DNA from 2 places in the Paenibacillus yonginensis genome. Region 2 is predicted to be linked to the other one. Evidence: a T-box and tRNA genes for the amino acid it is inferred to sense, from the RefSeq annotation. Region 2 holds a T-box; the other holds one or more tRNA genes.

Region 1 (7,933 bases), 1.0 Mb from region 2:
CTTTAAAGCTTCGAACGTCCAGTCCGGTCTCCTGTTTAATCTTGTCCATCCGGTATAAAAGCGTGTTCCGGTGGATATAAAGCCGCTTGGCCGTCTCGCTTACATTGCAGTCCAGCAGAAAAAAGGTTTCGAGCGTCGACAGCGTCTCCGGATCGTTAAAGATGCCCATGGCAATATCGGTACGAGCCATAAACTGCTTGCGCTGCTTGTCCGGAATGCTGTAGACAAGCCGCTCCAGATAGAAATTCCAGGGCAAATGAATCTGCTCGGATACATGGAACATTTTCCCGAGGATCAAGGTTTCACGGAGCAGTTCCGTTACTTCCACCAGGCTCTGTTCAGGTATTACCGGCTGGGCCACGGATATGTGAAAATTCCCGACCCATTCATTTGCAATCAGCTCATAAACCCCTTGACCAAGATCGCCCAGCATCGCGCGTTCTGCCTCACGGCTCTCTTCGCTGACCTGACGGAGATCCTCCAGCTGGCCCTCGCCGACTAAAATCAGCCATTCCTGCTCTTCAACCGGAATCAGCAGCAGATCCGCTCCGAAATAACTCTTCAGCAGCTTGTTCAGCTTCTGATATTGCATATGCGGTTTGGTACGGCTTTCACTGCTAAGCAGAAAAGGGACACTGGCTTCCGACAGCCGCTTTTTTAATACAAACCGGTCCGGAACGATCTCCTGCGGGAGGTCCTCCTTTAATTGGGTACGAAGCCAGGCGCCAAGCTCGAGCACGGCTGCTTCCTCATTATCTTTGTCCGCTTGGGAAGGGCGCACCTGATTGGCCGCCGTCTGCAGAAGCAGTTCGATCAGCTGACTTTCCGAATCCTGAAGACTTGAGGGATCAATTTCCCATACATTCACATAATCCTCACTGAAAGACCAGGGCCAGCAGCACACTCCATCTATAATGAGTGGAAGACCGATCTGCCTGCTTTCGTTCCCACCAAGCTCCAGCCATTTAGGCCAAGGGATGGAATTCTCGCTTAGAGGAGCGTCAATGATTTGTTCGATTCTGTGTCTTAAATCAATCATGTTCATATCGGAATCTCTCCCAGCCTGAATCATTAATCTAAGTTGCTAGTAATGACTTATACCTTAAATCGATTGTAACACATAACCTCAAGCGCCGGAAAACAATCAGAACCACCCGTCCAACGGGTGGTTTGCACTAGGGGTATAACCCCTTGTTGCCAAACTGCGCCTAAAGACGCTAGCCTGACCACAAAGCGTTCAGGCTCAGTGTTATTTGTCTCTTTCACTTACCAGTTAAACTGGTTTTACTTTTTCTTGCTCTTGTTGCTGCTGAATGGATCTTCATACTCTTTTACACTCAGCTTATCCACTGCCTGGTCATGTGCCTCTTGCTCTCGAATGTATTTGGCGACGGTGGCTTCATTTAGCCCCACTGTACTTACGTAGTAGCCTTCCGCCCAGAATTTACGATTCCCATACTTATACTTCAAATTGGCATGCTTCTCAAAGATCATGAGTGCGCTTTTCCCTTTTAAATAGCCCATAAAGGAAGACACCCATATTTTCGGTGGAATCGCCACCAGCATGTGCACATGATCCGGCATCATATGTCCTTCTAATATCTCGACTCCCTTGTATTTACATAGACGCTTCATGATTTCAATTAGATCTCGTCTCACTTGATTGTAGATCTCTTTACGTCTATACTTCGGGGTGAACACAATGTGATACTTACACATCCACTTTGTGTGCGCTAAACTAAAGTTTTTATTTGCCATTTAAGACCATCCTTTCGAATTGAGCCTGAACATCTCAATTTTATCGGGATGGTCTTATTGGTGTAACCCTAGATCCCTCCACCCGCATAGCGGGTGGTTTTATATTTCGCGCGTTTCACGCGCTCAACAGGCTGAAGCCTAAAAACAAAAAGACCGTCAACATAATGTTAACGGTCTTCTGTACAGCGGATGAGCCATGAAGGACTCGAACCTTCGACACCCTGATTAAAAGTCAGGTGCTCTACCAACTGAGCTAATGGCTCTTAAAACTGGTGGAGGCTGATGGATTCGAACCACCGAACTCGTCAGAGAACAGATTTACAGTCTGCTGCGTTTGGCCACTTCGCTAAGCCTCCATGATCACTGGTGCCGGCGAGAGGACTTGAACCCCCAACCTACTGATTACAAGTCAGTTGCTCTACCAGTTGAGCTACACCGGCTTATTCAGTTTTAAATGGTGGCTCGGGACGGAATCGAACCGCCGACACGAGGATTTTCAGTCCTCTGCTCTACCGACTGAGCTACCGAGCCATAATTTTGGTCAAAAAAATAAAGTGGTGGAGTTTGTATCCTTCCCACTTTGCTGTGGAACTATACAATTGATAATAATGGCGGAACCGACGGGATTCGAACCCGCGGTCTCCTGCGTGACAGGCAGGCATGTTAGGCCTCTACACCACGGTTCCGCAATATTATTCCTGGTGCCGGCGAGAGGACTTGAACCCCCAACCTACTGATTACAAGTCAGTTGCTCTACCAGTTGAGCTACACCGGCGTATATGGTGGAGGCTGAGGGGATCGAACCCCCGACCCTCTGCTTGTAAGGCAGATGCTCTCCCAGCTGAGCTAAGCCTCCATATACTAATTATAAAATTGGTAGCGGCGGAGGGGATCGAACCCCCGACCTCACGGGTATGAACCGTACGCTCTAGCCAGCTGAGCTACACCGCCATATTAGAAATCACTTGAATGCTTGTACAATGGCGGAGAGAGAGGGATTCGAACCCTCGCACCACTTACGCAGTCTAACCCCTTAGCAGAGGGTCCCCTTATAGCCACTTGGGTATCTCTCCAAAAGTGAGCATTCAAGATTGATCCTTGAAAACTGGATACGAAACAATCAATTGCGATTTAGATACTTTTGGATAAGCCCTCGACCGATTAGTACTGGTCAGCTCCATGCATTGCTGCACTTCCACCCCCAGCCTATCTACCTCGTCGTCTTCAAGGGGTCTTACTAATTGGGAAATCTCATCTTGAGGGGGGCTTCACGCTTAGATGCTTTCAGCGCTTATCCCTTCCGCACTTAGCTACCCAGCTGTGCTCCTGGCGGAACAACTGGTGCACCAGCGGTGCGTCCATCCCGGTCCTCTCGTACTAAGGACAGCTCCTCTCAAATTTCCTACGCCCACGACAGATAGGGACCGAACTGTCTCACGACGTTCTGAACCCAGCTCGCGTACCGCTTTAATGGGCGAACAGCCCAACCCTTGGGACCTACTTCAGCCCCAGGATGCGATGAGCCGACATCGAGGTGCCAAACCTCCCCGTCGATGTGGACTCTTGGGGGAGATAAGCCTGTTATCCCCAGGGTAGCTTTTATCCGTTGAGCGATGGCCCTTCCATGCGGTACCACCGGATCACTAAGCCCGACTTTCGTCCCTGCTCGACTTGTCAGTCTCGCAGTCAAGCTCCCTTTTGCCTTTGCACTCTTCGAATGATTTCCAACCATTCTGAGGGAACCTTGGGGCGCCTCCGTTACTCTTTAGGAGGCGACCGCCCCAGTCAAACTGCCCACCTGACACTGTCCCCATACCGGTTCACGGTACTAGGTTAGAACTCCGATACGATCAGGGTGGTATCCCAACGGCGCCTCCAAGGAAGCTTGCGCTCCCTCTTCCTAGGCTCCCACCTATCCTGTACAAATCGTATCAAAGTCCAATATCAAGCTGCAGTAAAGCTCCATGGGGTCTTTCCGTCTTGTCGCGGGTAACCTGCATCTTCACAGGTATTAAAATTTCACCGGATCTCTCGTTGAGACAGCGCCCAAGTCGTTACGCCATTCGTGCGGGTCAGAATTTACCTGACAAGGAATTTCGCTACCTTAGGACCGTTATAGTTACGGCCGCCGTTTACTGGGGCTTCAGTTCATAGCTTCGGAGTTACCTCCTAACCACTCCCCTTAACCTTCCAGCACCGGGCAGGCGTCAGCCCGTATACTTCGCCTTGCGGCTTCGCACAGACCTGTGTTTTTGCTAAACAGTCGCTTGGGCCTTTTCACTGCGGCCCCCTCGGGCTATTCACCCTACCGAGGCACCCCTTCTCCCGAAGTTACGGGGTCATTTTGCCGAGTTCCTTAACGAGAGTTCTTCCGCGCGCCTTAGAATTCTCTTCTCGCCTACCTGTGTCGGTTTACGGTACGGGCACCTTCACCTGGCTAGAGGCTTTTCTTGGCAGTGTGAGATCATGACCTTCGCTACTGCAATTTTCGCTCCCCATCACAGCCCAAGGTTATGTAGCACGGATTTGCCTATGCTACCCTCTCACTGCTTGGACGGACATCCATCAGTCCGCGTCACTACCCTGCTGCGTCACCCCACTCGCTCATAACGGTTTACGGTGGTACAGGAATTTCCACCTGTTGTCCTTCGACTACGCCTGTCGGCCTCGCCTTAGGTCCCGACTTACCCTGAGCGGACGAACCTTCCTCAGGAACCCTTAGGCTTTCGGCGGATCAGATTCTCACTGATCTTTTCGTTACTCATACCGGCATTCTCACTTGTGTACTCTCCAGCGCTCCTTACGGTACACCTTCAACGCATACACAACGCTCCCCTACCCCTGATGCAAAGCATCAAGCCATAGCTTCGGTGGTGTGTTTAGCCCCGTTACATTTTCGGCGCAGAGTCACTCGACCAGTGAGCTATTACGCACTCTTTAAATGGTGGCTGCTTCTAAGCCAACATCCTGGTTGTCTGTGCAACTCCACATCCTTTCCCACTTAACACACACTTGGGGACCTTAGCTGATGGTCTGGGCTGTTTCCCTTTTGACAATGGATCTTAGCACTCACTGTCTGACTCCCGGTTAATCAGTCTATGGCATTCGGAGTTTGACTGAGCTTGGTAACCCTTGCGGGCCCCGCACCCAATCAGTGCTCTACCTCCACGACTGTACCACCGAGGCTAGCCCTAAAGCTATTTCGGGGAGAACCAGCTATCTCCGAGTTCGATTGGAATTTCTCCGCTACCCCCACCTCATCCCCGAACTTTTCAACGTTCGTGGGTTCGGGCCTCCAGTGCGTGTTACCGCACCTTCACCCTGGACAGGGGTAGATCACACGGTTTCGGGTCTACGCCCACGTACTATACTCGCCCTATTCAGACTCGCTTTCGCTGCGGCTACGGCTTCTCACCTTAACCTTGCACGGGAACGTAACTCGCCGGTTCATTCTACAAAAGGCACGCCATCATCCATAGATCGGACTCTGACTTCTTGTAAGCACACGGTTTCAGGATCTCTTTCACTCCCCTTCCGGGGTGCTTTTCACCTTTCCCTCACGGTACTGCTTCGCTATCGGTCACTAGGGAGTATTTAGCCTTACCAGATGGTCCTGGCAGATTCATACGGGGTTTCACGTGCCCCGCACTACTCGGGATCCGTCTCGGAGGGAATAGACTTTCGGTTACAGGGCTTTTACCTCTTCTAGCGGGCCTTTCCAGACCTCTTCGCCTACCCTATTCCTTTGTAACTCCATGTGAGACGTCCCACAACCCCAAGAGGCAAGCCTCTTGGTTTAGGCTCTTCCGCGTTCGCTCGCCGCTACTGACGGAATCACTACTTGTTTTCTCTTCCTCAAGGTACTTAGATGTTTCAGTTCCCCTGGTCTGCCTCTTCGCAACCTATGTATTCAGTTACGAGTGACTGGCTATTACACCAGCCGGGTTTCCCCATTCGGACATCCCCGGATCAAAGCTTGCTTACAGCTCCCCGAGGCCTTATCGTTGTTCGCCACGTCCTTCTTCGGCTCCTAGCGCCTAGGCATCCTCCGTGTGCTCTTAGTAGCTTAACCAACTACTAAACACTTGTTTTTGACACAAGTTTCAGCTAAAAAAGAATGTTCTAATTCGCATTTGTTGTTTCGTTATCCAGTTTTCAAGGATCAAAGCAGTTTCGAAAAACTGCGAACCTGTGTGAATTTCGATCAAACTATTTAGAATGATAAAATTCATGCGGTTATTTGAATCAATTATGGTGGAGCCAAGGAGGATCGAACTCCTGACCTCCTGCTTGCAAGGCAGGCGCTCTCCCAGCTGAGCTATGGCCCCATACTATATTCCAAAAGGGAATAAACTTATGAGAGTTAGGAATGGTGGGCCCTAGTGGACTCGAACCACCGACCTCACCCTTATCAGGGGTGCGCTCTAACCAGCTGAGCTAAGGGCCCTAACTTGCTATATAGTTGTAACCCTAGTTAGGGTTGCGCTTGGCGACGTCCTACTCTCCCAGGACCCTGCGGTCCAAGTACCATCGGCGCTGGAGGGCTTAACAGTCGTGTTCGGGATGGGTACGTGTGGAACCCCTCCGCCATCATCACCAAACGCATTGCTTGAAAGAGGCTTGCTCTCTCAAAACTGACCAACGAGTGAGAATATTTTGGTTAACTCATGGTTAACCGGTATTTGTACCGCTTCGCTGCGGAAGCGAGGTACTCCATAGAAAGGAGGTGATCCAGCCGCACCTTCCGATACGGCTACCTTGTTACGACTTCACCCCAATCGTCTACCCCACCTTCGGCGGCTGGCTCCCCTAAGGGTTACCCCACCGACTTCGGGTGTTGTAAACTCTCGTGGTGTGACGGGCGGTGTGTACAAGACCCGGGAACGTATTCACCGCGGCATGCTGATCCGCGATTACTAGCAATTCCGACTTCATGCAGGCGAGTTGCAGCCTGCAATCCGAACTGAGACCGGCTTCTAAAGATTCGCTCCAGATCGCTCCTTCGCTTCCCGTTGTACCGGCCATTGTAGTACGTGTGTAGCCCAGGTCATAAGGGGCATGATGATTTGACGTCATCCCCACCTTCCTCCGGTTTGTCACCGGCAGTCACTCTAGAGTGCCCAGCTTTACCTGCTGGCAACTAAAGTCAAGGGTTGCGCTCGTTGCGGGACTTAACCCAACATCTCACGACACGAGCTGACGACAACCATGCACCACCTGTCTCCCCTGTCCCGAAGGAAAGGCCTATCTCTAGACCGGTCAGGGGGATGTCAAGACCTGGTAAGGTTCTTCGCGTTGCTTCGAATTAAACCACATACTCCACTGCTTGTGCGGGTCCCCGTCAATTCCTTTGAGTTTCAGTCTTGCGACCGTACTCCCCAGGCGGAATGCTTAATGTGTTAACTTCGGCACCAAGGGTATCGAAACCCCTAACACCTAGCATTCATCGTTTACGGCGTGGACTACCAGGGTATCTAATCCTGTTTGCTCCCCACGCTTTCGCGCCTCAGCGTCAGTTACAGCCCAGAAAGTCGCCTTCGCCACTGGTGTTCCTCCACATCTCTACGCATTTCACCGCTACACGTGGAATTCCACTTTCCTCTTCTGCACTCAAGTCACCCAGTTTCCAGTGCGACCCGGAGTTGAGCCCCGGGATTATACACCAGACTTAAATGACCGCCTGCGCGCGCTTTACGCCCAATAATTCCGGACAACGCTTGCCCCCTACGTATTACCGCGGCTGCTGGCACGTAGTTAGCCGGGGCTTTCTTCTCAGGTACCGTCACTCGGATAGCAGTTACTCTACCCGACGTTCTTCCCTGACAACAGAGCTTTACGATCCGAAAACCTTCATCACTCACGCGGCGTTGCTCCGTCAGACTTTCGTCCATTGCGGAAGATTCCCTACTGCTGCCTCCCGTAGGAGTCTGGGCCGTGTCTCAGTCCCAGTGTGGCCGTTCACCCTCTCAGGTCGGCTACGCATCGTCGCCTTGGTGAGCCGTTACCTCACCAACTAGCTAATGCGCCGCAGGCCCATCCGCAAGTGACAGATTGCTCCGTCTTTCCCAGCTCCCTCATGCAAGGAAACTGCGTATCCGGTATTAGCTACCGTTTCCGGTAGTTATCCCAGTCTTGCAGGCAGGTTGCCTACGTGTTACTCACCCGTCCGCCGCTA
Region 2 (7,933 bases):
GCACCTACCTGGCCTGGGTAGAAGGATGGGTTGCCCCTTCGCTGACACAAATCGATGCTCCCATCGGCCGGGATCGCCATAACAGCCGCAGGCAGCGGGTGACGCCCGGCGGGAAATCGGCTGTTACGCATGTGGAGCTGCTGGAGACCTTTGGGGCCCCGGCCGGTTCCGGGACCGGAGCAGCAGCGGGGTTGTTAGCCGGAGCCGGATCGGCTGCTTCCCTGGTCCGCCTGAGGCTGGAGACCGGCAGGACCCATCAAATCCGGGTCCACATGGCTTATGCCGGTCATCCCTTGATCGGCGACAAGCTTTATGGCGCCAAGGTGAACCTGCTGGATTACCAGGCGCTGCATGGAGAAAAGCTGGAGTTCGCCCATCCGTTAACCGGCGAATTTCTGGAGATTGCAGATCCTTGGCCGGAGGAGCTTGTCCGGCTTGATCAGAAGCTGCGCGGCGGAGCCCGGAGGTAACTTTCCAGCCAGGACAAAAAGAATGGCATGCTCTCCTTTTTACGGCATATAGATAGAAACGAGCGATGATTGAGCTTCGGTTGTAGGCTACAAGCGAAGAATTCCGTTTTGGCAAGCGTAAAAAGGAGGTATGTACCCTTGGCTGATCAGTCTTACGGTTTGAGATTTGATATCTATGAACGCGTTCATTTATCGGCAGAAGAGGTCGGCATCGACGAATTGGAAGAAATTGAGCTTTATCCGCGAATCCAGGTGGTGTCCGGCGATGATTATGCGACTCTGCGGGGGCATTTGCTGCTGACAGGCCTCTACCGCGGGGAAGGCGAAAGCCGGGAGCTGTCCCACCTGATCCCGGTTGAAATTACGGTCCCGCTGAACCGGGTAAACCGCCTGGAGGACATCTCGGTTGAAATTGAAAATTTCGACGTGGACCTGCTGAACGAGCGGAGTCTGAACGTGACCGGTGTCTTGTCCCTGCAAGGCATTGAAACAGCTGCCTTTGCCCCGGTTGCGCAGGATTGGAGCAGCCGGGAATATACGGCGTCGTATGTGCCGGAGGACTTTAATCCCACCAACGATCCGTGGATTCAGGCGGATGCCGCTTTCCTGCAGGAGGAGGCGTCATCGGATGCCCAGCAGGCGCAGGAACGAGAGCAGGAGCAGACGCTTCAGCAGGAGCAGGCCGATTTCCTGAATCAGATCCCTGCGAATGAACAGGAAATTGTCCAAGTGTCCGCAGAGGCGGAAGAGGATGCAGAGGAGCGGGCGGCAGGTGCCGTGGAATCCTGGTTGACAGCCGGCAGTCCGGACTTTGAGCGTTTCGGACAAGACGATACGGAGCCGTCGTTTGCTCAGGCCGCTCCTGAAACCTCGAGTCCGGGTTTTGGAGCCATCCCGTCCATTTTGGCAAGGGAGCCGGAAGCCGGTTTGCCCGGCATCAGCTTTGCTTCGTTAGCGACTCCTGAACTGCGTCAGGCGGAACAAACACAGACGCAGGCCGCTTCTGACGAATGGTTTAGCGAGGAAGGCAGTCAAACATCGGAAACAGCGGCTCCGGCTTTCGCCTCTGCAGGAGGCGATACGGTTCCGCGCGAACAAGCCGAGGTTCAGGTTTGGAACATCAGCAGCCAAGAGGCGGAAACGGCGGTACAGTCGGCTTTCTCCTCCGCAGTCGACTCGGAACGGGAGGAGCAGGCGCCTGAAGCCCGGCACGAGGAGCAGGCTCCTGCTGCTCCGGAGAAACCGGCGGAGTCCCAGGAGCCGGAGAACTTGGCCCCTGCCGAGAACAATTCCGCACTGGAATTGGAGAATGCCCCTGAAGCAGAAGCCGGGCCTGCCGAAGAAGAGAAACCTCAGGAAATGAAGATTGCACTTGGCAGCAAGAACAAGACTATTCCGGAGAACAACGGTCATTTCGGCTTCAGCCAGCTGCTCCACTCTTCTAAGGCGTCTGCCTCGGCTGCGCCGGAACAAGCGGAGGCTTCCGTCTCCGAGGAACCTTCGCCGGAAGCCCTGCAGGCAGAACGGGAAGAGCGGCAGTGGAAGCAGGCCTTTATCTCCAATCTGAACGAGGCAACGCCTTTCCGAAAGGTACGAATGGTCATTGTTCAGCGCGAAGAGACCATTGATGAAATTGCCGAGCGTTACAGCATGAGCGCCCGCGAGCTGCTGCTTCATAACCGGTTGTCGGAGCAGACGATTGAGGAAGGCCAGGTTCTGTATCTGCCGTAAGGGAGGTTTCGGCATCCCCGGCAGCTTGAAGGACGGCTTCCCCCGCTCAAAGTAGCAAAAACACGTCAAAAACGTGCAAATCTTGTCAGGTTTCCGCGTCTCGGCATTGACTATAGGGAACAAGAAAGTTATGATGGACTATAGTCAAAGACGATGACCGGGAATAGTAGACCGTATGCCCTTCAGAGAGCGGAATTATTTGCTGTGAGATTCCGCAGGACACAGCTGGCCGAAGTCGCCCGTTAGTTGCCTGTTTGAAGTCCTGACCTCGTCAGGGCTAGATCAGGCCGGTTCGCATCCGTTAACCTGCGCTGAAGTGTCGTTTGAACCGTCCGGAAGCCTGCTTGCTTTTAACTTGGGTTGAAGTATAAGCTCGGCTGCTTGCCTGTTCAACCGAAACAAAGGTGGTACCGCGAGAGATCAAGCCTTTCGTCCTTTGAGACGAAAGGCTTTTTTGTATTTCTACAACATTATCTTCGAACCATTTTAGGAGGGTAATCCAAACATGACTGAGGAACAAAAAACACCCGCATCGGCGGAAATGCCGACAACTTATGAGCCGAAAGCAGCGGAACAGAAGTGGTACCGCTACTGGATGGACAATGAATTTTTTAAAGCTGGCCAGCGCAAGGACGCTGAGCCGTATACCATCGTTATTCCCCCGCCAAACGTAACGGGTATGCTGCACATCGGCCACGCGCTTGACTTCACGCTGCAGGATATTCTTATCCGCACCAAACGGATGCAGGGCTATGATGCTTTGTGGCTGCCGGGCTCCGACCATGCAGGCATTGCTACGCAAACCAAAGTAGAGCAGAAGCTGCGCGAGCAGGGACTGTCCCGCTACGATCTTGGACGCGAGAAATTTCTGGAGAAGGTATGGGAGTGGAAAGACCAGTATGCGGAGACCATCCATGAGCAGTGGGCCAAAATGGGCTTCTCGCTGGACTACTCCCGTGAACGTTTTACGCTGGATGAAGGATTATCCGACGCCGTTCGCGAGGTATTCGTCAAGCTGTACGAGAAAGGCCTGATTTACCGCGGCAAAAAGATCATCAACTGGGACCCGGCAGCGCGTACGGCGTTGTCCGATATTGAAGTTGAATACAAAGAAGTCAACGGGGCTTTGTACCATCTTCAATATCCGCTTAAAGACGGCAGCGGCTCCATTACGGTGGCTACTACCCGTCCGGAGACGATGCTGGGCGATACGGCTGTAGCCGTACATCCGGAAGACGAGCGTTACAAGGATATGGTTGGTAAAATGCTGGTTCTGCCGATTATCGGCCGTGAAATTCCGATTATTGCCGACGAATACGTAGAGAAAGACTTCGGCAGCGGAGCGGTAAAAATTACGCCAGCTCACGATCCGAACGACTTTGAAGTGGGCCTGCGCCACCATCTGCCGCAAATCATCGTGATGGATGAATCCGGCACGATGAACGAAGAAGCCGGCAAATATCAAGGGCTGGATCGCGCTGAAGCGCGCAAGCAAATCGTCAATGATCTGAAGGAACAAGGCGTCCTGATCCGCATTGAAGAACATGTGCACCAGGTCGGCCACAGCGAACGCTCCGGCGCTGTTGTTGAGCCTTATTTGTCTACGCAGTGGTTCGTTGCGATGCAGCCGCTGGCCGAAGCGGCCATCAACGCCCAGAAATCAGGCGAAGGCGTAAGCTTCGTGCCTGAACGGTTCGAGAGAACCTATTTGAACTGGATCGAAAATGTCCGCGACTGGTGTATCTCCCGCCAGCTGTGGTGGGGACACCGCATTCCGGCCTGGTATTCCAACGAAACCGGCGAGTTTGTTGTTGCCAAGAATGAAGAGGAAGCCCGTGCGAAGCTGGGCACTGACGACATTCGCCAGGACGAGGACGTGCTGGATACCTGGTTCAGCTCTGCGCTTTGGCCATTCTCTACCCTCGGCTGGCCGGATGAGGATAACGAAGATTTCAAACGTTATTATCCGACGAACGTGCTTGTTACCGGCTACGACATTATTTATTTCTGGGTAGCCCGCATGATTTTCCAAGGCATCGAGTTCACAGGGAAAATGCCGTTTAACGACGTGCTGCTGCACGGTCTCGTTCGCGACAGCGAAGGGCGCAAAATGTCCAAATCGCTCGGCAACGGCGTAGATCCGCTTGAAGTTATCGAAAAATACGGCACGGATGCCATGCGTTATATGATTTCTACAGGCAGCACGCCTGGACAGGACTTGCGTTTCCGCTGGGAGCGCGTAGAACAGGCCCGCAACTTTGCCAACAAGATCTGGAACGCTTCGCGGTTTGCGCTGATGAATCTGGAAGGTGTAACTGCCGAGCAGATCGATATTACGGGCGAGCTCAGCACGGCTGACCGCTGGATTTTGCACCGCTTTAACGAAACGGCGCGCGACATCACCCGCCTGATCGACAGCTACGAATTCGGCGAAACGGGCCGCTTGCTTTACAACTTTATCTGGGATGATCTTTGCGACTGGTACATCGAGTTCTCGAAGTTGTCCCTCTACGGGGAAGATGCGGCAGCCAAAGCCAAAACGCAGTCCGTACTCGCTTACGTGCTTGACCGCACGCTGCGCCTCATGCATCCGTTCATGCCGTTTATCACGGAAGAAATCTGGCAGCATCTGCCTCATGAAGGCGAAACGATCACGCTGGCCGAATGGCCGAAATACGACGAGGCGCTCTCCGCTCCGGAGGCGGTGCAGGAGATGAACCTGCTGATCGATATCATCCGCTCCGTACGGAACATCCGTGCTGAAGTGAACGTGCCGATGAGCAAAAAAGTCGAATTGCTGATCAAGCCGGCTTCCGCCGAACTGCAGAACATTATTGACCGCAATGCGCATTACATCCGCCGTTTCTGCAACACGTCCGAATTTGCTTCATCCACGGCAGCTGAAGCTCCGGACAAAGCCATGACGGCTGTTGTAACCGGCGCCGAGCTTTATTTGCCGCTGGCGGGCCTGCTTGACATCAGCCAGGAGATCGCCCGTCTGGAGAAGGAGCTCGACCATCTGAACAAAGAGGTGGAGCGTGTAGAGAAGAAGCTCAGCAACCAAGGTTTTGTTTCCAAAGCCCCGGCAGCGGTTATTGAAGAGGAACGCGCCAAACAGAAGGATTATGCGGACAAACGCGATAAGGTGCTTGCCCGGATCGAAGAGCTGAAAGGGTAAGGTGAACTGCGATGAACGAGCGCGATGAGGAACAGCAAACGCCGCTGCGGACATACAGTGAAGCGGTGGATTGGATTAACGGCCTGATTCCATTCGGAATCCGGCCCGGTCTCGACCGGATTTACGCCCTGATGGAGCGGTTCGGCAATCCGCAGCGCCGCCTGAAGTTTATTCACGTGGCCGGAACGAACGGCAAGGGATCGTCCTGCGCTTTCTTGACCAGCGTGCTGCTGGAGAGCGGCTACAGCGTGGGAACTTATACGTCCCCCTATATAACAAAATTTACGAATCGTTTTCAGTATAACGGTGAAGATATACCAGAGCAGGTTCTGCTGGAACTTTCCAATCGTCTGTATCCGGTTGTGAAGGAGCTGGCCGAGACAGAGCTGGGCTCGCCAACGATGTTTGAGGTTTCAACCGCTTTGGCCATCCTGTATTATGCAGAGGTCTGTTATCCGGACGTGGTGGTTTGGGAGACCGGACTCGGCGGGCGGATGGATGTGACCAACATCGTAACGCCTATCGTTTCTCTCATTACGAACATTGGCTTTGACCACATGGATATTCTGGGAGATACGCTGGAGCAAATTGCCGGCGAGAAAGCCGGAATTATCAAGCCTGGCGTTCCGGTTGTCAGCTGCGCCGAGCAGCCTGAGGCGGTGCAGGTTATTAAAGCCGAAGCAGCCCGGAAACATTCCACGTTATATTTAATGGATGAACAGTTCAGCTATGAGCGCGGCGAGCTGAAAGACGGCAAGCAGCAGCTTCGGTTCAAAGGCCCTTTCCGTGATATGGAGGTCGAGGTCGGCCTGCTGGGCGAACACCAATGTAAAAATGCGTCCGGCGCGCTTATGGTCCTTGAGGTTTTACGCCAGTATATGGCGTTTATCCTCGATGACGAAGACGTGAACCGCGGACTGCGGCAGACGGCGTGGGCCGGACGTTTGGAACAGGTGGCCAGGGAGCCGCGGATCGTCCTGGATGGGGCGCACAATCCGGAGGGCGCGGAATCGCTTGCCCGGTCTCTCCCGGAGATTTTCCGGTACGACAAACTTATTTTAATGATGGGCATGCTGTCCAACAAGCATCATCAGGGATACTTGAAGCATATATTACCGATAGTGGATACACTTATCCTTACCGAGCCGGATTTTCGCAGGAAGATGGACGCGGAGGCGTTGTTTGGCCTTGTTGAGGAATTGAAGGGAACGGCAGCGAAGCCGGATTTGGAAATCATCGTGGAACCCGATTGGAAAGCGGCTCTTGAGAAGCTGAAGTCGCTGACAAAGGCGGAGGATCTGGGGGTCGTATCCGGTACGCTGTATTTAATTTCTGATGTTCGGGCAGCGCTGCTGCACCAAACCGATTCTGAAAAAGGCTGGTGAATTCAATGTCAAACACGGTAACAGAACACGTTCACTTCATCGGGATCGGTGGCTATGGCATGAGTGCGATCGCCCGGGTCATGCTGGAGATGGGATACACCGTCACGGGTTCGGATGTCGCTTCCCAGGAGCTTACCGAGAAGCTTGCGGCTAAAGGGGCGAAAATTTATATCGGGCATACGGCCGAACAGGTCCATGGCGCTGATATGGTTGTATATTCAACGGCACTGCCGAAAGATAATGTAGAGCGGGTAGAAGCTCAGGAACAAGGAATCCCGATCCTGCACCGTTCCCAGATGCTGGCCCGTCTGCTGAATGAACGCAGAGGCGTAGCCGTTGCCGGAGCGCACGGCAAAACGACGACTTCGTCGATGATCGCTTTGGTCATGGAGGAATGTGGAACGGACCCTACCTATATCATCGGCGGAGAAATCATGAATATCGGCACAAACGCGAAAGCGGGCAAAGGCGAATACGTAGTGGCAGAGGCCGACGAAAGCGACGGCTCGTTCCTCCATTACTACCCGGCGCTTTCTGTTGTAACGAATATTGAAGCCGATCATCTGGAGAACTACGGCGGCGATTTCGGGCAGCTGAAGCAAGCTTACGTCCAGTTCCTGAATCAGACCAAAGCGGACGGCAAAGCCGTGGTCTGCGGGGATGATGAGACGGTGCTGGAGCTGCTTCCGCAGGTTAAAGCCAATATAGTGACTTATGGCATCCACCGGGAATGCGATTATATGGCCAGTGACATTCAGCTTGGCGACCGCAAGGTCTCCTTCGCGGTAAGTCACGGCCAGCAGAAGCTGGGAACCATTGAGTTGTCCGTTCCGGGCATCCATAATGTTTACAATGCTCTAGCTACGGTGATTGTCTGTCTGGAGGCAGGCATCAAGTTTGAGGCTATTGCAGGCGCCATCCACCAGTTTAACGGAGCGAAACGCCGGTTCCAGGTGCTGGGCGAAGCCAGGGACATTTTGGTCATTGATGACTATGCCCACCATCCGACAGAGATTCAGGCGACGATCAGCGCCGCTAAAGCAACAGGCAAGCGAATCGTGGCTGTCTTCCAGCCTCAGCGGTATACGCGGACCTTCTTCCTGCTGGACGCGTTCAGCAAGGCGTTTGCCGATGCGGATGAAGTGATCATTACCGACATCTATTCACCT

What was found. The T-box of region 2 lies ahead of AWM70_RS13605 (valine--tRNA ligase). A T-box ahead of a tRNA ligase gene usually reads a tRNA of that ligase, here a tRNA-Val.
Region 1: it encodes a tRNA-Val, which carries the amino acid that the T-box ahead of AWM70_RS13605 (valine--tRNA ligase) is inferred to sense. The anticodon was not compared.

What each region holds. Positions count from the first base shown of each region.
Region 1 is NZ_CP014167.1:4,025,186-4,033,118, forward strand. It holds gene AWM70_RS18295 (PucR family transcriptional regulator) at 1-1,045, opposite strand, end outside; gene tnpA (IS200/IS605 family transposase) at 1,285-1,758, opposite strand; tRNA gene AWM70_RS18305 (tRNA-Lys) at 1,949-2,021, opposite strand; tRNA gene AWM70_RS18310 (tRNA-Tyr) at 2,029-2,114, opposite strand; tRNA gene AWM70_RS18315 (tRNA-Thr) at 2,123-2,198, opposite strand; tRNA gene AWM70_RS18320 (tRNA-Phe) at 2,214-2,289, opposite strand; tRNA gene AWM70_RS18325 (tRNA-Asp) at 2,368-2,444, opposite strand; tRNA gene AWM70_RS18330 (tRNA-Thr) at 2,458-2,533, opposite strand; tRNA gene AWM70_RS18335 (tRNA-Val) at 2,539-2,614, opposite strand; tRNA gene AWM70_RS18340 (tRNA-Met) at 2,633-2,709, opposite strand; tRNA gene AWM70_RS18345 (tRNA-Ser) at 2,740-2,831, opposite strand; rRNA gene AWM70_RS18350 (23S ribosomal RNA) at 2,900-5,830, opposite strand; tRNA gene AWM70_RS18355 (tRNA-Ala) at 6,011-6,086, opposite strand; tRNA gene AWM70_RS18360 (tRNA-Ile) at 6,129-6,205, opposite strand; rRNA gene rrf (5S ribosomal RNA) at 6,243-6,359, opposite strand; rRNA gene AWM70_RS18370 (16S ribosomal RNA) at 6,478-7,933, opposite strand, start outside.
Region 2 is NZ_CP014167.1:2,993,449-3,001,381, reverse strand. It holds gene AWM70_RS13615 (RluA family pseudouridine synthase) at 1-470, shown strand, start outside; gene AWM70_RS23280 (LysM peptidoglycan-binding domain-containing protein) at 609-2,201, shown strand; T-box leader at 2,346-2,641, shown strand; gene AWM70_RS13605 (valine--tRNA ligase) at 2,707-5,379, shown strand; gene AWM70_RS13600 (bifunctional folylpolyglutamate synthase/dihydrofolate synthase) at 5,391-6,764, shown strand; gene murC (UDP-N-acetylmuramate--L-alanine ligase) at 6,770-7,933, shown strand, end outside.